Regions from separate parts of the Selenomonas sputigena ATCC 35185 genome, predicted to be linked through region 3. Evidence: riboswitches for the same ligand, from Rfam matches in the RefSeq annotation. Region 3 holds a riboswitch; each other region holds the start of a gene.
The links. Region 3 has a riboswitch for cobalamin ahead of SELSP_RS06135 (TonB-dependent receptor plug domain-containing protein). Riboswitches for the same ligand answer to the same signal wherever they lie in the genome.

Region 1 (4,718 bases), 650 kb from region 3:
CATCTCGTAGCTCGATCCTAGCGGCGTCCACATGTTATGGTAAAAGAGATTATAATTATAGCGGCTGCGGGAAAGGACCATCTGATTCTTCGAGGTATCGTCAATCTTCGCATTCCAGATCAAGTCTACATCAAAATGATCGTAGCGTCCTCGATTCTGCTTCAATCCCTGCTGCTTTTCATACAGCGCTTGATAGCGGTCTCCATCCTTGTAACTGCGCAGGTTGAGCACAAGGTACGAAGCCTTGCTGAGATCTTTGCCGAGGTGTATGTTGACGGAATCAGCGTCGAGTCCTGAAGGAACTTCATTGCCATGCCCATCTTTGAAGTCGTTGCTCTTGTCCTTCTGATACTTGAGCCGCCAATCAAGACCGTTCTCGCTGCCCTCGTAAGCAACACTGTAGAGCTGCTTGCCGAAGCTGCCATAAGCCGCCTCAACCGTCGCTTTCGCGTTCTTCGCCTTCTTCGTGATGATGTTGATGACGCCGCCCTTAGCATCCGAGCCGTAAAGCGTCGATGCCGAGCCGCGCAGCACCTCGATGCGGTCAATACCGCTGAGATCCTTCATCGCTGATGTCAGTGACGCCGCAAAGCCACCTGCATAATTCTGCTTCACACCATCAATGAGAACAACAACATCCTCCGAGCCATTGATATAGAACTTTGTGCTGTTATTATACCCTGCCGGCGCATACTGATTGACCGTAACGCCCGGGACATCGCGCAGAGCCTGCGTCAGATCCGTATAGTGGCGCTTTTCGAGATCCTTTCCCGTGATGACCGTGATATTTGCATTCGCCTTGAGCTCCTGTACCGGCGTGCGCGTCGCCGTGACGACCGTCTCGTCGAGCGAATGCTCCGATACGGCATCCTGCGTCGACTCCGCTTCTGCGGCAAACACTTGCCCCCCCGCAGGATACAAAGCAGCGAACGTAAGCGCCGCCGCCACCGTCGCGCCGAGTTTCTTCCTCGACCCTGTTCTTCCCATTTCAATCTCCTCCTAAAATTCTGCCCACAGACAAATTTATATTCAGCCGCCGCCCTTGCTTTATCGACGGATAAATACCGAGAATAGCACACATTCCCATTCCCATACAAAAAAGCCCTCCCTGCATCGCAGAAAGGGCACACTCCTATCACAATGGCACCGCAAAAGCCGCTTTGCCCAAAGGCAAATACGCTGCCGAAAATCTCCTTCCCATCGCTCGCAGGTCAAACGGTGATTGTCAATCAGGCAGTTCTCCTGGCTTCAGTTCATCACCTGTCTGCGCCTTCCCAAGGATTGACTCCTCAGTGACCATCTCAAGAAACACAAAGATTTTTCTCGTGCAGACCGGCTCGCTGCTACAGTGGCGGGACCGCTCCGGCATATACCGGATTCCCTATTAAGTCTTGCGACACCTGATCCAATCGGTATGAAGTTTTGCTAGTTTCCGAAAGATAGCGTAGCATTGAACAATACTCTTGTCAAGTAGGAATATCAGAAACTATGAATTTCTGCACTTCTGATCTTTAAGAAATCACCGACACATTCAGTTTCTATGAAATCGTATTCCGCAAAGCTTCTTGCTGTGTTTGCAGCTTTTCTTCCCAATCGGTACGCGAGCGCTGTATGAACTCGTGCACAAGATAGTCGGGGCAGATAAGATCGACGATGCGCCGCGCCGCATCCGTCTGAAACGGCTGATGGCGGTCGACCTGCAGGACGTATTCCATGGCTTCCTGCCAAGACAGGCTGCGATGCTCGCCCGCATGCTCCTCCATCATGCGCTTCGTATAGCTTCCCGAAAGCGATTGATGAAGATGCACGCCGTAGATTCGCTTGCCAAGTTCGCCAAGATTTCGATAAATCTCCTTCACATAGCGTGCACCATCTTCTTCGCTCGTGAGATCAGCATTCGTATTCATCAGATGCCCGACATCGAGCATGAAGCCCGTATCCGCATGGGAAACGCGCTCCAAAAGCGCACCTGCAAGCTGCGGCTTTTGAAATGTCAATCCCGGCCACCAGAGATTTTCAAAGAGTAGGCGCACACCCTGCGGTATCTCATCTGCGATCTCGTTGACAAGCTCGATTGTCCCTTCGATGACTTCTTCATCGGTATGAGCGAACTCGCGCGTATACATCTCCGAAGTCACATTGTGCGCGACATGAAAGACGAGATACTGCGGCCGACAAGTCGCCGCTTGGCGCAGATTCTCTTTCCAGCTTTCCACCCAGTCATCAACATCAAGAGAGCCATAGTAGGCGCGGATATTTTCCTCCGTGCCGAACTCTGCAAGGAGCGCAGCTTTATCCCCGCGCCAAAAATCCAGCCACGACGGCCAGAAAAGGAGATGTACGCCCTTGATATACGTGGGCGGATACATCGCTCGATCCCACGGCGCACAGAGCATGAATTCGATGCCATCGAGTCCGTAGCGCTGAATGAATTCATGGAGGGCTTCCGTTTTATTTTGCAGCAAATTCTCTATATCGCAGCCTGCATTCGATATATTCACCAGTTCCAGCATAAAATCTCCTGATTCATTATCGTCTGAAAAATTCCTTCATTTTGAAAAACATGGCAAGTTCAGTCTATCATAGACGGACATCCAACGTCAAGAATCTGGACGGAACGATATATATCATGGAATTTACTATGAAAGTCCAAGAAGTCAAGCCCGAAGGGCGCAGACGGATTGGTAAACTTTCATTAAGGGCGGCGCACAATGTCCACAAAGTGGACGTTTGTGCGTGTAGCTTATGCAATCCATAGGACTTTGCATAAATTAGATCCAACTCATGCAAAGCCATGCTCTTATATTTATGAAACTCTAGTCAAATTTCCTATCGTAGAGCAGCGCAGCGATCAGGACGACGAAGCACGAGCCGGCATTGTGCACGAGCGCACCCGTCGTAGGGTTGAGCTCCTGCATGAGAGACAGGACGATGGCAACAAAATTGATGCACATCGAGAGCGTGATGCTGAGCTTGATCGTCGTCGCCGTGGCATTGGCGAGGCGCTTGAGGTAGGTCACCTCGCCAACATCGTCGCGCATCAGCGCTATGTCAGCGGCTTCGACGGCGATATCGCTTCCCATCACGCCCATCGCCGCGCTGACGTCAGCACACTTCAAGGCGGGTGCGTCGTTCACGCCATCGCCAATCATCAGAACTTTGCGCCCCTTTTCCTGCAGGTTCCTGACGTGTGCGACCTTATCTTCGGGCAAAAGATCCGCATGGATCTCGTCGATGCCGACTTGGCTCGCAAAGTAGGCCGCGGTTTCCTTGTTGTCACCCGTCAGGAGCACGGTGCGCACATCCATAGTGTGCAGGCGCTCGACCATCGCCTTCGCCTCGGGACGCAGCGTATCGGAGAGGGCGAGCGCACCGATGCACCTCTCCCCTTCCGCCGCGAGCACGAGCGCCTTGCCTTCGGCGCGCAGGCGCTCCAAAGCTTCACGCATCGGCGCTTCCGGCATGACGCCGTTTTCCGCGAGAAAGCTCACGCTGCCGCACAAGAGTTTTCGCCCTGCGACCTTTGCCGAGACGCCCCTGCCCGCCGTCATGCGGAAATTCTCCGAAGGCGCAAGCGCGACGTCCTGCGCCTTCGCATGGGCGACGATCGCCTTGCCCAGCGGATGCTCGCTCCTCGCCTCAGCGGAGGCGACGATTTGGAGCAATTCCTCTTCACTGACAGTTTCAGCAAAGGGCAGGACATCGCTGACAGAGAGTTTGCCGCAGGTCAATGTGCCTGTCTTGTCGAAGGCGATCGTATCGACCTTGCCCATCTTTTCCAAGGTCTCGCCCGATTTGATGATGACACCGCGCTTCGTCGCCTGTCCGATCGCCGCCATGATCGCCGTGGGCGTCGCCAAGACGAGAGCGCACGGGCAGAAGACGACCAGCAGCGTGACTGCAATGATGATGTTCGCCGTCGCAGCATAGGCGCCGACGGCGAGCACGAGCACGATGGGAACGAGCCAGCTCGCCCAGCGGTCGGCGATGCGCTGCATCGGCGCCTGCTTATCCTCGGCTTCCTGCACCATGCGGATGAGCCTTTGCAGGGAGCTTGACTCGCCGACCTCCTTCACTTCGACATCGACCGAGCCAAAACAGTTGAGTGTGCCGCAGAAGATCTCTTCGCCCACACCCTTGTCGACGGGCAGGGATTCGCCCGTCATGACGGACTGATCGACGGAAGTCTCGCCTGCAAGAATCGTGCCGTCCACGGGAATCCGTTCGCCAGGCAGGATGCGCAGCACATCGCCGCGCACGATCTCTTCGAGCGCGATCATTTCCTCCCTGCCGTTTCGGATTCTCCGCCCCTGCGTCGGCGAAAGCGCGAGGAGATTCTTTAATCCCTTCTTCGCACGCTCCGTAATCGCCTCTTCGAGAAGTGCGCCGAGCGCCATGATGAAGGCGACCTCGCCCGCCGCGAAGAGATCGCCGATGGCGATCGCTGCAAACATCGCCATCGAGATCAGAAGCGCCGATGAGATCTTGCTGATGCCGCGATTGTAAATGATGCGCCAAACGGACAGGTAGAGCAGCGGAATGCCGCAGATGACGACCGTAACCCATGCGGGGTCGAACGGCAAAATCTGCATGGGCGCCGCTTCCGCGCCGAACTCCTCCATCACATGCGGCACGAGATCGAGCAGCAGGAATGCCGCCGCCACGAGCGTCATGGAAAGGCTCGCAAGAAAATCATTGAGCCTCTTGAGTAGCGCCGC
Region 2 (4,718 bases), 110 kb from region 3:
TCTGCTGGTTGTCGCCGTCCTTGTTCGTGCGCCAGTACCAGTTGAGATAAATCTCGGGATCGCCCGTATTTGCCGTGATGATATTGGAAATCAGCAGGTCATACTCGCCGTTGATACCGATCTTGTCGAGCAGATTGTAGTCGACCGTCTTCACCTTGATGTCAAAACCGATCTTCTTGCCGTCCGCCTGCACGGCTTCCGCATAGATCGGCAGTTCGGCGCGGCTGTTGTAGATGATGAAGTCGACGCTCAGAGGCTTGCCGTCCTTGTCGCGGATGCCGTCGCCGTCCGTATCCTTCCAGCCTGCCTCATCAAGCAGCTTCTTGGCACGCTCGATATCGTAGTGGTTGGGGTCGGAAAGCTGATCAAAACCATAATCAAGGGAAGGAGGAACAGGAGCCTTGCCTTCGATGAAGGTGCCCTTCAAGATCACTTCGTTGTACGATTTGCGGTCACACATGCTGATGAACGCAGCGCGAACCTTGGGATCGCCGAGGATGCCCTTTTCGTTGATGCGCGCGAGCACCGTGCGCAGCGAGGCAATCTTGTCGACATGATACTTGCTCGTATCGTTGAACAAGCCAACGTCGCCCGGGGCGATGTTCACAGCCATGTCCACTTCACCGGACTGGAGCGCCATGGCGCGCGTATTCGGATCGTCGATCGAAGGAATCTCCACCGTTTCGAACGGCACCTCGCCGTCCCAGTAATTGGGATTCTTCTTCATGACTGCCTTTTCCTTGACGAAGGATTCGCAGACGTAAGGCCCCGTGCAGATCGGTCCCTGCTTTGCAAAGTCGCGATCCTTTTCCGCCGACACATCGACGATGAGGAAGAGCGGGTCGGCGAGGTAGCCGGGCATACTCGGCGCCGGCTTGTCCGTCGTGATGATGAGATTCTGTCCTTCCGCCTTCATCTCCGTGTACTTGAAGAACGTCGCGGCGCGCGTGTTCTTGGCAAAGGCGCGCTCGATGGAGGCCTTGACAGCCTCTGCCGTCAGCGGGTTCCCGTTCGAGAACTTCACGCCGTCGCGGATCTTGAACGTCCACGTGAGCTTGTCGTCGCTGATCGTCCATTTCTCTGCGAGCCACGGCTGGATGTTCATCTTCTCATCAAACTTCGTCAGCGTCTCGCCCATACCGTAGCGCATGACGACCCAGCCGAAAGCATTTTCCGTCGGCTCAAGAGAGTCCGCGAAGTTCGTCACGCCGACGCGCAAGGTATCCTTCGAAGCCTCTTTGCCGCCGCAGCCTGCGAATACCGCCACGGACAAACACGCCGCCATGGCAACAGAAAGCAACTTCTTCCACTTTTTCATTAAATTTCAGCCTCCTAAAATCATAAGACATCGTAAAACCATCAGCTTGCCTTGTTTGGATCAAGCCAATCGCGCAGCGCATCTCCCCACAGATTGAACACGGCGACGACGAGGACGATGGCGGCGCCGGGGAACAGCATGAGCCACGGCGCCGTCTGCAGTGCCTGCCTGCCTTCGTTGAGCATGAGTCCCCATTCCGGCGTCGGCGGCTGCGCGCCAAAGCCTAGGAACGAAAGACCTGCCAGCTCCATCATCATCGCCCCGATATCGACGGCTGCCGTCACCAGTATGATGGAAAGGATATTGGGCGCGATATGGCGGAAAAACATCTGCACGGGACGCGTGCCGTTCGTCACAGCCGCCGCGATATAATCCTGCTGGCGCACCTTCAGCGTCATGCTGCGCGCCAGGCGTGCATACTTCGTCCAACCGACGGCGACAAGAGCGAGGATGGCATTGACCACGCTGCCGCCCATCATGCCCGCAATGGCAATCGCCAGCACGATGCCCGGAAAGGCGAGGAACATATCGGCAAGGCGCATGATGATCGTATCCACCTTGCCGCCGACATAGCCGGCAACGACGCCGATGGCAGAGCCGATGCCGGCGATGAGGATGACGACCGTCAAAGACATGAACACCGATATGCGCGCGCCGTAAATCACGCGCGTAAAGAGATCGCGCCCGAGTTTATCCGTTCCGAACCAATGCTCGGCGGAAGGCGGCAGAAATGCCTGCTGCATCGACGACTCATAGGGATCCTGCGTCAAGATGAAGGGCGCGAGAAGCGCTGTGAGGAAGATCAACCCTGCCAATATGGAATAGAAGCGCAGGAGCTTTGCGTCCTTGCTCATGGCCTCTCCCCCTTCTTCAGGCGCGGATCAAGATACACATAGGACAGATCCACAAGGAAGTTGACTACCATGTAGAAGATGGCTGTCCAGAGAACGAATCCCTCCAACAACGGATAGTCTCGCATCTCGATCGCCCGCACCGCCAGGCGGCCTATGCCGGGCCAGCCGAAGACGATCTCGACGATCGCCACACCGCCCAAGAGCCAGCCTAGAGCCAAACCGAAGAGCGTGATGAGCGGCAAAAACGCATTGGGCAGCACATGGCGCCACAGAATGCGCTGCATGGACAGACCGCGAGCCTTGGCGCCGATGACGTAATCCTGACTGAACTCTTCGAGCACGGCGATACGCACCTGCCTCGTATACTTGGAAGACAGGAGGATCGCCAGGGTTGCAGACGGAAGAATCAACCCTTCCAGAGTGACCTCGCCGCCCGAAATCGGGAACAGTCCCAATTTCAAACCGAAGACGAAGAGAAGCAGCAAGCCGACCCAGAAGCTTGGCATCGAAACGCCGAGAAAGGACACGCCGCGAATCAAATAATCCGGCCAACGGTTGCGATATAAAGCTGCGATGACTCCGCAAGGCACAGAAACGACGAGCATCATCAAGGTTGCTGTTCCTGCCAGAAGCAGCGTGCCGAGAAGATTCTGCTCAAGCTTTTCGGCAACCGGCATCTTGGCGGAATAGCTCATGCCCATATCGCCATGCAGCAAGCCGGAAAGCCAGTGCAGATACTGCTCATGGAAGGGACGGTCAAGCCCCAATTCGTGACGTGTCTTTTCGATAGTTTCCTGCGACACCATCGTATCGCCAGTCTCCAGGATCATCTCTACAGGATCACCGGGAGCGAGATACGTCAGACCGAATGTCAAGAATGTAACGCCCAAAAGCGTGATGAGCATCTGACACAGGCGACGTATCAAATCTTTTCCTTTCAATGCAATACCTCATCTCCTTAAAAATCATATAAAAAAGACATTTGCGACCGAATCCTCAGAATCGGTCTCTATAAGGAAACGCCCAGCTATCCGGCATTTCCATAAAAAAACGCATGTCCGTCAACCAAGACAAGACATGCGGATTTTTCCTGCAAGCGCAAAATACCACGGGTATATTCCGCCAACGAATATACCCTGGCATCCATCTCCTCATCTCTCGTAAGTCAAGCAATGAATCTTATCATAAGCAGGCTTTCTGGCTCTCGGATCATCGTTTGTTTCCGTCTTCCCGGATTTTCCCCAGTGACATGTCAGGAAGTGCCGACGCATTCAGCACTTTCATAAGAAACAGCGATTCCAGCGTTTCCCATGGAAACAAATTCCCCGATTACAGCTGCGGGACAGCATGGGTCTTTCACCCATTTTCCTCTCATCGCTCGCCGATATACATCGGCGACACTTATGACGTCTGTATGAATTTTTGAGAAAACAATTACTATCGGTAATTATATAGCAAAGTTCCTATCATGGCAAGCGCACGAAAAAATTTTCTTTAAGAAACATTATTTCTCCTTGCGATATACCTGTACGCTCAGCCATCCTCCTGCTGCTCCATCTGGCGATGCATAAAATCTCTGCCAAATACCTTGAGCGTGTAGTAAAGACCGATGAAGAACGGGATGTACTCGGCGATGAGCCGCCAGCAAACGGCGAGGATGCCGACGGTGCCTGCCGGTACGGAATCGGCAAAGAGCAGGACGAATCCGCCCTCCGCGATGCCGGAACCGCCGGGCGTCGGCGTGAAGTAGAGCAGCATGTTGAGGAAAATCATGCGCCCCATGACCGTGTACCAATCGGCTTCTGTCACGCCGAGTCCCAAAAGAAGACACGGAACGATGGCATAGATGAACATGAGACTTAAGCCTGATTCAAAAAAGATGCGAAGCATGCTCTTGGGCGAGGACGCGAGGAGATGCACACCCATCTTGAGATCACGATAGAAAGAGAGCAGCTTTTTGCTGCGCTTCGCACTCAGTCGCTTCGTCAGGCGCAGGATGATGTAGTCGAACGCATTCGCGCGAAAGGCAAGCGCGATGAGTGCGATGATGACGAAGGCGATGACGGAGACGAGCATCAGCGTATGATTGTCCACGCCAGGCAGGATGCCTGCGTCGTGCAGGAAAATGAACGGCATGCAGCATATAAGGAAGAGGATGGACACGAGGGTTCGCACGATGACAAGCACCGTCGCCTTGCCCGCCGGTACGCCTGCATGACGCAGGAACATGAGCTGCGCCACAGCGCCGCCCGTTGCCCCCGGCGTCAGAAGCGCGAGGAAGTAGTTGCCGAAGACCACCTGCACCGCCTGTCCCAGCGTGATGTGCTCGCCCGAGATCTTCACGAGGTGCATGAGGCGCGTGCCGTCAAGCGTCAGACCAAGGCTCACGCAGAGGAGCGCAAGGGCGATGGACCACGGCTGGAACGCTGTGAGATTTTTCAACGTATGAATGTCGACCGTCGAATAGATGACGGCGCCCGAGATGAAGAAAACGAGCAGCAGCGGTACGATGAAACGCTTGCAGAACACCTTCATTTGACACCTCC
Region 3 (4,718 bases):
TGCGATGATCGCGCACATAGGCGGCAATACGCGCAAGGAGCGGCAATGCAAGCAGAGGTTCGCCGCCCGAAAACTGCAGGAGGAACGGATCGCCGCCAGAGGCAGCCAGCTCGACAGCCCGCCGCGCCGTTTCCCATGCCATCATGCGCCTCGCTTGGCCGCTTGCATAGCAATAGCGACAAGCGAGGTTGCAGTCTCCCGTCAGGCTCAGCACCAGCATCTTCAGCCCCATCGCTCGCCCCTTTCCGGCACGCTTGCATATCAAGCATCAATTTCCTGCACTCGCGCCGTCTTCATTGGCAAAACGCTCGGGATAGACGGTCTTTGCCAGCACATAGACGGCTTCGACAGCATTTTGCGAAGCGCTGTAGCGGTACGTATCGGGCACGCAGTAGAGGCGGTTCTCACGCACCGCCTTTACATGCTTGAACAACGGGTCACTGCGCAGCTTCTCACGGAATTCTTCCGTCTTTTCCCCCTCGGCACTCCATGACGGCAGCAGGAACACGTCGGGGTCGAGCGCGACGACCTGCTCCATGGAGATGCTGTTGTCCTTCGTGAGACCCGCCATCGCTGCGCCGTTTCTGAGCGCGGCATGGCGGCACATATCGTCGAAGAGGTCGTCGCGCCGCCCGAAGACGCCGCTGAAAGCGAAAGCGACGACAATCGGCCTCTCGTCTTCGGGAATGTCCGCCGTGCGCCGCGTCACATCCGCCAAGCGCTCATGCAGCCTTCCAGTCAAGGCCGCCGCTTCCTCTTCCCTGCCAATCACCTTGCCGATGGACTTGATGCGCGGAAAAACCGCCTCGATGCTCTTGGGTGTTTTGGAAACAAAGACCGTCAGACCCAGATCGCGCATACTCGCTACGAGCTCTTTCGGCACGCTGTCCGTCGTGAGCACAAGGTCGGGATGCTGTGCGAGCACGCGCTCAGGACTCTTGTCGTGTAGCTTGACGGGTACAGCTTTCGCCGCCTCTGCCATGCACGAAAGCCCCGCATCATCCACATAAGAGGAAAGCGCCGCAATCTGTTCAGGCGGCGCGAGCGCGAGCAAAATTTCATCCGTACCGAGATTGAGCGAGACGATGCGCTGCGGCTTCTCATGCAGCACGATCTCCGTGCCCATATCGTCTGTGCCGCAAAAGAAATCGCCCGCTTCTTCCTCCACCGCCGTTCCCCCGCGCGCACATGCGCAGAGGAGGACGGTGACAGCGAGAAGGAGCGCCGGCACCACGCCGCGCCGCCATGCGTCAGAACGTATGCGCATAGGTCAGGCGGAAGTTCAGCGGCAAATCGAGGTTGCCGTAGCGGTTCGAATAGTTCTCGCGATCGAGGAGATTGTAGATACCAAGCGTCACCGTATCATTCTTGCCGGCTGTATAGATAACATTCATATTAAGCTGCAGCTTATCCGGCACATCTTGTGCTGCCCCATATCTTTGAGCCGTATATTCACGATCTCCAAGATATTTGAGGTTCAAATTTCCCTGCCATTTTTTCATCTTATAATCAACACGTACGAGTCCTTCGATGCGTCCTGCATCCTGTACCCAGCCTTTACTTCCCGAAGGATCCTTGATTTCAGGATTGGAGAATCCTGCACCAAGGCTAAAGCTCCATGTATCATTGAAGCGTTTCGTATATTCGATTTCAAATCCCGTATTGCGAAAATCGCCCTTGTTCACTGCGTAATTTTGCTGCGTAGCCGGATTCAGAGCCCAGCCAATCTTATTCTTCATATCCATATGATAGACAGCAGCTTTCCACAGATCATTGCCACGCCTAATCTTAATGCCGGTTTCATACGTCCAGCCGCTCTCAGGCTTAAGACCTGTCGGATTGAAATTCTTATACCGGAAGCTATCATCTACCGTCGGCATCTGAAATGCTTTGCCAACATTGATGTACCATGCTGTATTGCGATCGAATTGATAATTCGTCTGGAATTGCGGCATAAAGACGCTTTGATCCTCCTCGGGATCATTGATCCATTCACCACGCAGTCCGAGTGTGAAATTGAAACGTGGCGTGAATTGCTTGCTGTATGAAGCATAAAGCGCATTTCCCGTGCGCACAGCCGTACGCTCTTTCGCCGGCGTATCGATGCCCTCACGCTTATAAGAATAGCCCAAAACCAGCGAATCTTTTCCAATCTTCCAGTTCTTTTGCAAGTCGAAAATCTGACCATCCATCGTTGCGTTGCTGTCATTTTTTTGATTTTTGATATAGTCATACCCATCTACCTGACGATAGTTATAACCAAGAACAGCGTGGATGCCATTTTCTTTCCCTTGGTAAACCAGACTAGCTGTATGGCGGCGATCATTATAGCGATAATTATATTTCACCCCCGTAGGAACAAGAGTATTTCCTGACTTCCTGTACTGGATTCCCCCGCGGGTAATATCACCTTCCATATAGTTGTAGTTCAGAGATATTTCTTCGGTCAGTTGTGCGATGAGTCCCACACGGCTTTTCTTTCCCTTGCCGACCCACCAATCAACCCATGAGATCTTATCAATGCCAAAGCCGTTGGAATGCGATAGATCCTTTGACCACTCACGACTCACATCGACGATGATACGATCTCCCATATAGGTTGCTTCACTTTTCTTGAAATAATTTCCAACCGTTTGATTTATTTGAAATTCTGGTTCTCCCTCCTTCGGCTTCTTCAAAATGATATTGATAACACCGCCCATAGCCTCGCCGCCGTAGAGTGTAGATGCAGCTCCCTTGACGATCTCGATGCGCTCGACCATCGCGGCGGGTATATTTTCAGTACTCGGGTAATTCTTGAGATTCATCGGCACGCCGTTGACCATGACGAGCGTACCCCTGTCATAGCCGCGCAGCGTGATGCGGCCGGCAGCAAAGCCGAAATCCTGCCCTGCCTCGCCATAGGATGTACTCGTTGAGCCGATCTGCTGGTCGATCGCCTCGAATACGTTGCGATAGCCCGCTTTTTCAATATCCTTCGCTGTGATGATTGTCGTCGTCGCGGGCGTATCGAGATCACTCTTTCGCCTGCGCTGCGCCGTCACGAGCGTATCGGGCAGATCATGACCGCCGCTTTCTGCAGTTTCCGCACTTTGTTCCTGCACCTGCGTCGTTTTCGCTGCCGCCTTTCCTGCCGCCGCATTTTCCGCCGCATACGCCTCGCCTGCAAAGCTCACGCCCGCGATTGCCGCAAGCACCGCCCATGTCAGATGTTTCTTGCCTTTCATCTACATCACCCTTTCCCAAAATAAAGCGCCCCTCCTGCAAAGCAGAAAAGGCGCATAAGGGCGGTGCAAAAAATTCCCGGCAGTTTCGCCGGGAGGATTGCGTTCGTGCAACCGAAGAAACGCCAAACGGCGCTTCCTTAATCCCCTTCCCATCACTCGCAGGTCAAATGGCGATTGTCCATCAGGCAGTTCTCCTGGCTCCAGCTCATCGCGCACCTGCGCCTTCCCAGGGCATTGCCCCAGTGACATTCCTTGCAGGCTGGCTCGCTGTTACAGTGGCGGGACCGCTCCGGCTTCTACCGGATTCCCTATTAAGTCTTACGACACCTGATCCAACGATATAAAATTTCTATAACAGGATAACACTGATTTATCCCTATGTCAAGAAAATAAATTCTATAGGAATCATTCTTATTATGGAAATTTCTCTATTCAACATAGTGGCTGAAACTGCCGATGACGAGTTGCGGAAACTCCCTCTTGAGCCGTTCCAAAAACTCTCTAGCGCCGACCGCCTCGCCCTGCGCTTCGGGCATAATTTCAAGGAAGGCGTCGGGATCGACATTGAGGTTGCGCACCTGCACCATGTTGACGGGCAATTCGCAAAAGAAGCCGCGCCACGCTTCGAGTTCTTCGGCGCGGTCATTAAAGCCCGGGAAGAAGAGCATATTGAGCGACACATATACGCCGTGCGAAAGCGCGTAGCGGATCGACTCCTTGACGTCGGCGAGCGTGTAATTGCTGCGGTAGTACGCCGCATAGCTCTCCTCGATGGCGCTGATGATGCTCACACGCATGGAGTCAAGACCGGCATCGACGATCTTTCGGATGCCCTCAGTATAGCCGGCATTCGTGTTGATGTTGATCTGCCCGCGCTTCGTCTCAGCGCGAATCAGGCGCTCGGCTGCCGCAATCGCATCCGCCGCAAGCGATGGCTCGCCCTCGCAGCCCTGTCCGAAGCTCACGATGGCGTCGGGCGCAGTCGAAAGGTGGTAGATGCCGACCTGCGCGATCTCCTCGGGCGTCGGGCGGAACGCGATGCGGCTCTGCGGCGAAGGACAGCACTCGGCGGGCTGCAGGGAGATGCAGCCGAAGCAGTTCGCGTTGCAGACAGGCGACGTCGGTATGCCCGCTTCCCAGCGACGGTAAAAGAGATTCTGCGCCGTGCAGCAGTGCCACTTCAAGGAGCAGCCCGCCACCTGCTCGACGATGCGGTTGCCCGGCAGATCCTTCTCGACGCGGCGCACGAGTTTCTTGAGCTCTCGCGTGTTGTAGTATACGGGATCCCACTTCGTATTCTCATCCGTATAGAGAGCCGCCGCATAGAGATCATCCTTATAGAGCACGACAGCCGTATAACCGTAGAGAGCGAGCCTTTCAGCCCCTTCCTCTCGCTGAAAGGCAGGAAGAAAGAGTCTCGTGTAGCCTGCAGGCAGGATGGCGGCGACGGCGCGTCCCGCCAGAGGCAGCATTTCGCCAGTCGCCGTCATT
Region 4 (4,718 bases), 650 kb from region 3:
TCCGTCTATCTGCAAGATCAGTGGAACATCACGCCTGCACTCAAGCTCATCGGCGGCATTCGCTACGACAGCAATTCGGCTTTCGGCAGCCATACAAGCCCGAGCGTGAGCCTTGGCTATGATATTACGCCTAGAACTCATGCCTATGTAGCTTATACCGAGTATTTCCTGACCCCGACGCCGAATCAGCTCTATGCGCCGACATATGGCAATCCGAACCTCAAGCCCGAGTCCGGCGATACGCGGGAGATCGGTATTGCGCATGATTTTGGCAAAGGACTGAATGTTGCAGCGCACTACTATTGGCGTCATTCCAAGGATCGTATCGGCTTTCATCCCGTGACATATCAGAATATCAACGTTGGCGATGAGGATGCACATGGCTGGGATCTGCAGCTTGCGAAGCGCTTTGACTCACATGTGAGTGCACGCCTTGGCTATACGAACACGCATGTTGGTAAGACCGAACAGCGCAAAGCAAATGTTGATGGTTATTTGCCGACGCATCAGTGGAATATCGGTGTGGATTACAAGAATCGGAGATTCGACGCATCCTTGATGGCACGCGCCATGATTGACCGTCCGGGTCCCGTGGACAACGCTTTCCCGGAGACGTCGTACTGGGTCTGCGATTTCGGCATGAACTATAAGATCATGGAAACGACGAAGGTCTATCTCAAGGTCAACAATCTCTTCGATAAGTTCTATGCTGAGCGTTCCAATGTGAACTACGGTGGAGCCGGTCAGTGGTGGACGGCTCCGGGACGCAGCTTTGTCGTCGGCGTGGAGCATAGCTTCTAAATATTAAAAAATAATTAAACATATACCTTACGGCTATTCATATTGTTTGATTTATGATATGATAAATGCGTATAGGTTATAAAAGAAAAGAGGAGGCGCTTCTGCTGGTTACGGCATGGCTTTTGAGAGCTTTCCAAGAGCCAAGACAACTTCATACCACAAGAAATGGAAGCCGCAAGGCTGAGTGTGGGGAATCCGGTGTGAATCCGGAGCTGTTCCGCAACTGTATGGGGAGTCCTGCCATCGTACGTCTCTCACAAAGAGATGGCAGGATGATGAGCTAAGTCAGAGTGCCGCCTGTTTTCTTTTCGTCACGTCACTTGCGCGATACAAGATGGCGCGTAGCAGGCCAAGGAGTTTGGGCTGTCGTTTGACAGTTCTCATTTTCATGGAAGGCTATGTGTTCTTTTTGTGTCGCGTTTTTTTGTTGGAGTGCTGTCAAGGGAGGCGATGGCAATGGTGTTGGAAAGGCTGAGAACCTGTTAGAAAGGCTGGCAGGCCGGTAAGCGGTTTGAGAGTATTTATGGCGCGGACTGCGCCGCTGAGAAACATGGCAGAGAAAAGAAGTCGCTGAAGAAAGCGATTTCACAGAACAAAGGAGAGATAAAGATATGAGGAAAAAAGCGCGTCTGAAGCAACTGACTTTAGGCATTGCCGCAGCCTTGCTGGCAGGCTCATGGCAAGTGCCGGCGTGGGCGGCAGAGCAGGGACCGATCAAGGAAGATACGACGCTGACGGCGGATACCGAGGTCAAGGCAGATAAGAATACGATCAAGTGGAATATTGTGAATGGCGCATCGGCTGTTTATGCGAACAGCTCGCTTACGCTCGATATGGCAGGGCACGATCTCAAACTGGATATTCGCAATCTAAAGAATGAGAATAATCGCGCCTCGGGACTTCATATTCGCCCTAATGCAACGTTAACTGTTCATAGCGATAAGAACAATGCCAGTGCGGCAAACCGTCTCATCACCATCAATGCCCATGGAAACTGGAAGGATGCCGATCAGCATGGCGGTGCGACAAGCGGCATTCGGTTCGACGAATATGCAAAAAAACCGATGAAAGCGGATATCCATGCAGATGTGCAGATCAATGAGCTTTGGGCAGGCAGAGAATTTGCCCGCGGCATTTGGGCGCCGGGTAAAGCGACGCTCAATCTGGATGGCACGTTCACGATAAAACCGGGAGCCGTCTACCATTATTGGACGGAAGCCGGACTGGGGAACGTGAAATCACCGAGTACGTATGGTATTCATGTGACAGGAGAGAGTAATACGCTGAATATTCGTCGCGTGGATATTGACGATCCGAAGATCCAGCGCGGCATTCAGTTTGGTGATGAATTCAATTCTGCTAAAGACAGCGTTCTGCGCATCGGCGGCGGCAAGCTGAAGATTGCCGACAACAAGGCGCGCGATCAATGGTTGATGTGGGTGAAGGGATCGAGCAAAACCTATTTCAATGTGAATGAGGCGGGCACCGATGCTGCGGATCAAAAGACGGAGCTGGCAGGTCCCATTCATACGGAAAACGGCGGCGAAGTCTACCTCGGCCTTAATGGAGCGGATTCCAAATGGCTCGGCGGTACGGAAGCTGGCGCAACGGGAAAGACGACGCTCTTTTTGAAGAACGGCGCGACGTGGGATACGATGAACGGCGGGCGCGGCACGCGGCTTGCCCGACTCTCAAGCACGAATGGCAATGAGGGAAACATTTTCCAAAATGATGCAGGCAAGCTGACGATTGACGACTATGCGGGTCGGCAAAAGATCTACTACAGTCATACGGGCGGCGACGGCACAGACACATCGCACTACACGGCAGGTGATACGCACATCAAAAAGGCGGCGGCGAACTCTTTCGTCACGATGGTGACGGACCGCACAAATCCTGCAGCGAATGAAGAACAGATTCATAAAACGCTCAACGCACTCGCAGGTAAGCTCTACTACGATGCAGCAAAGAGCGGGGAAGACCATCTCACGGGTCGGGCAATGCTCGCGGAAGGCTTGACGGCATCTTCGGCAGAAGTCAAGGTCGAGCGCATGAAGTTCTCTGCGACGACTGGGCAAGGCAGCACGGACGGTACGCCCGCTGCTCCCTTGCCGCCTGTTACGCCGCCAGGCACGACGCCTGGACAGCCATCTACGCCGCCCGCTTCTGCCGTGCTGGATACGACGCAGCAGATTGCAGAAGTCGGTTTTGACAGCATGGATCTGAGCGAGAAGTGGAAGAATGATGGCTACGGCGATGACAACGGGCACTATACCTTTGACAAGGACGTCATCATTCGCACGAAGGCGAGCGACAACAAGGTGATCCCTGCGCAGCGATATTATACGGGCGGTATCGTGGTTGATGAGGAGGCTCCTGAAGGGCCTGTCACTGTCGATATGAAGGCTCATAGGCTGACGCTGAACAGTACGGCGGACTCGGATGAAAGATATGCGAGCGGTATCGTGGCGACTGCCGGAAATCTGGAAATCAAGCGTGCGGGCGGCATCGATATCAATATTACGGGCAGCAAGCGCTCAGAACACGGCATCTATGCCATGGCAACCAGTCGCAGAGATGGCCGTATCGTCATAGAAAACGACGATACAGCACCGCATGCAGTTAAGATTCGCAATACATCGAGCGGGGAAAAAGGCAACGCCATCACGGCAAAAGGTGCATCATCGAGAAGCGCCCTCGTCGACATCAAGGGGCTTGTCGATATCGAGCAGGATAAGGAAAATCTTCTCTATGCCTCGAATGACGGCGAAATCCGTATCGGCGGCGGACGCATGATGGCCGGAGCGAATGCGAAAGCCGTGCATATCACGAGGCAAGGCAAGGTATTCATCAATGCGAGAAGCGCCGGTGACGGCGTTGACGCTGCTTCGACGGAGCGCGATGTCAAGGTCGAAGGCAACGTGTTGCTTGAGGGCAATGGCGGCGTCTTCGGTGCAGCGCTCAATACGGAACAGTCCTACATCAAGGGAAAGATTGGCAGCTCGGGCAGCGGGAGTACTCGTCTTCTGCTGGCAAATGGTGCGCGTTGGGATAATCAGTCGGTCGGTATCGGCGGCGATACGATTGGCAGGAGTCATTTGACACATTTGAAGTCGGACGGCGGCGCGATTCACCAGAATGATACGCAGGATCTCACCATTGACAAGTTCGAAGGCAAAGCAAAGCTGTTCTATAAGCATGAAAGCGACGGCACGGACACCGCCCATTACAAAGCGGGCGACACGCATATCAAGAGTGCGGCGGAAAATGCTGAAATCACGGTCGCCACAGATGCTGATCGTGTGAATCTGTCGGACGATGCTGCGGTCCATAAGACGCTGAACGCGCTTGCGGGCAAGCTCTACTACGATGCTGCCGCTACCGAGCGCCATCTCAAGGGCAAGGCAATGATCGCCGAAGGACTGACTGCTTCATCGGCGTCGAAGAAGTTGGAGGATATCACCTTCAAAGCAAATGGACAGGGAAGCGTCAAGGAAGATATCGGCGAAGGACGTCAGATTGCGGAGGGCGACTGGAAAGGTGCAGTCCGTGAGCAGAAGTATTGGGACAAGAAGGGCGTTCGCAGCGGCTCGACCTACAGCTTCAGCAACGACGCTGCATTTTCTCCCAAGCTCAGCGACAATCCCGTCAAGGCGCTGAACGAGTACAGCCGCTATGATTTCGGTGGTATCTTGTGGGGCAAAGGAAAGAACGGCAGTATCCATATGAATGGGCATGCGCTGAATATTGATACCGGAGTCGGCAATGTCCGTACGCAATCGGGAGAGCGTCGCGGCGACGAGTCCACCGGCATTCTGGTGAACGGTGGTACGCTTGAGCTGAAGTCGCTCGGCAAGACGACGATTCAGGCGCACAACAACGGCATCCATCTGGTAGGTGATCAGAGGAAGGGGAAT

Region 1: linked by a shared signal. The riboswitch ahead of SELSP_RS09275 (TonB-dependent receptor plug domain-containing protein) and the one ahead of SELSP_RS06135 (TonB-dependent receptor plug domain-containing protein) in region 3 are both predicted to bind cobalamin.
Region 2: linked by a shared signal. The riboswitch ahead of nikB (nickel ABC transporter permease) and the one ahead of SELSP_RS06135 (TonB-dependent receptor plug domain-containing protein) in region 3 are both predicted to bind cobalamin.
Region 4: linked by a shared signal. The riboswitch ahead of SELSP_RS09270 (autotransporter outer membrane beta-barrel domain-containing protein) and the one ahead of SELSP_RS06135 (TonB-dependent receptor plug domain-containing protein) in region 3 are both predicted to bind cobalamin.

Annotation. Positions count from the first base shown of each region.
Region 1 covers NC_015437.1:2,023,779-2,028,496, forward strand. Annotated here, with positions in the region: gene SELSP_RS09275 (TonB-dependent receptor plug domain-containing protein) at 1-987, opposite strand, end outside; cobalamin riboswitch at 1,216-1,419, opposite strand; gene SELSP_RS09280 (sugar phosphate isomerase/epimerase family protein) at 1,539-2,513, opposite strand; gene SELSP_RS09285 (heavy metal translocating P-type ATPase) at 2,817-4,718, opposite strand, start outside.
Region 2 covers NC_015437.1:1,256,154-1,260,871, reverse strand. Annotated here, with positions in the region: gene SELSP_RS05680 (ABC transporter substrate-binding protein) at 1-1,318, opposite strand, end outside; gene nikC (nickel transporter permease) at 1,360-2,172, opposite strand; gene nikB (nickel ABC transporter permease) at 2,169-3,113, opposite strand; cobalamin riboswitch at 3,343-3,592, opposite strand; gene SELSP_RS05665 (lysylphosphatidylglycerol synthase transmembrane domain-containing protein) at 3,706-4,707, opposite strand.
Region 3 covers NC_015437.1:1,371,004-1,375,721, forward strand. Annotated here, with positions in the region: gene SELSP_RS06125 (radical SAM/SPASM domain-containing protein) at 1-232, opposite strand, end outside; gene SELSP_RS06130 (ABC transporter substrate-binding protein) at 269-1,267, opposite strand; gene SELSP_RS06135 (TonB-dependent receptor plug domain-containing protein) at 1,251-3,227, opposite strand; cobalamin riboswitch at 3,395-3,573, opposite strand; gene SELSP_RS06140 (radical SAM protein) at 3,656-4,718, opposite strand, start outside.
Region 4 covers NC_015437.1:2,018,914-2,023,631, reverse strand. Annotated here, with positions in the region: gene SELSP_RS09275 (TonB-dependent receptor plug domain-containing protein) at 1-801, shown strand, start outside; cobalamin riboswitch at 962-1,116, shown strand; gene SELSP_RS09270 (autotransporter outer membrane beta-barrel domain-containing protein) at 1,413-4,718, shown strand, end outside.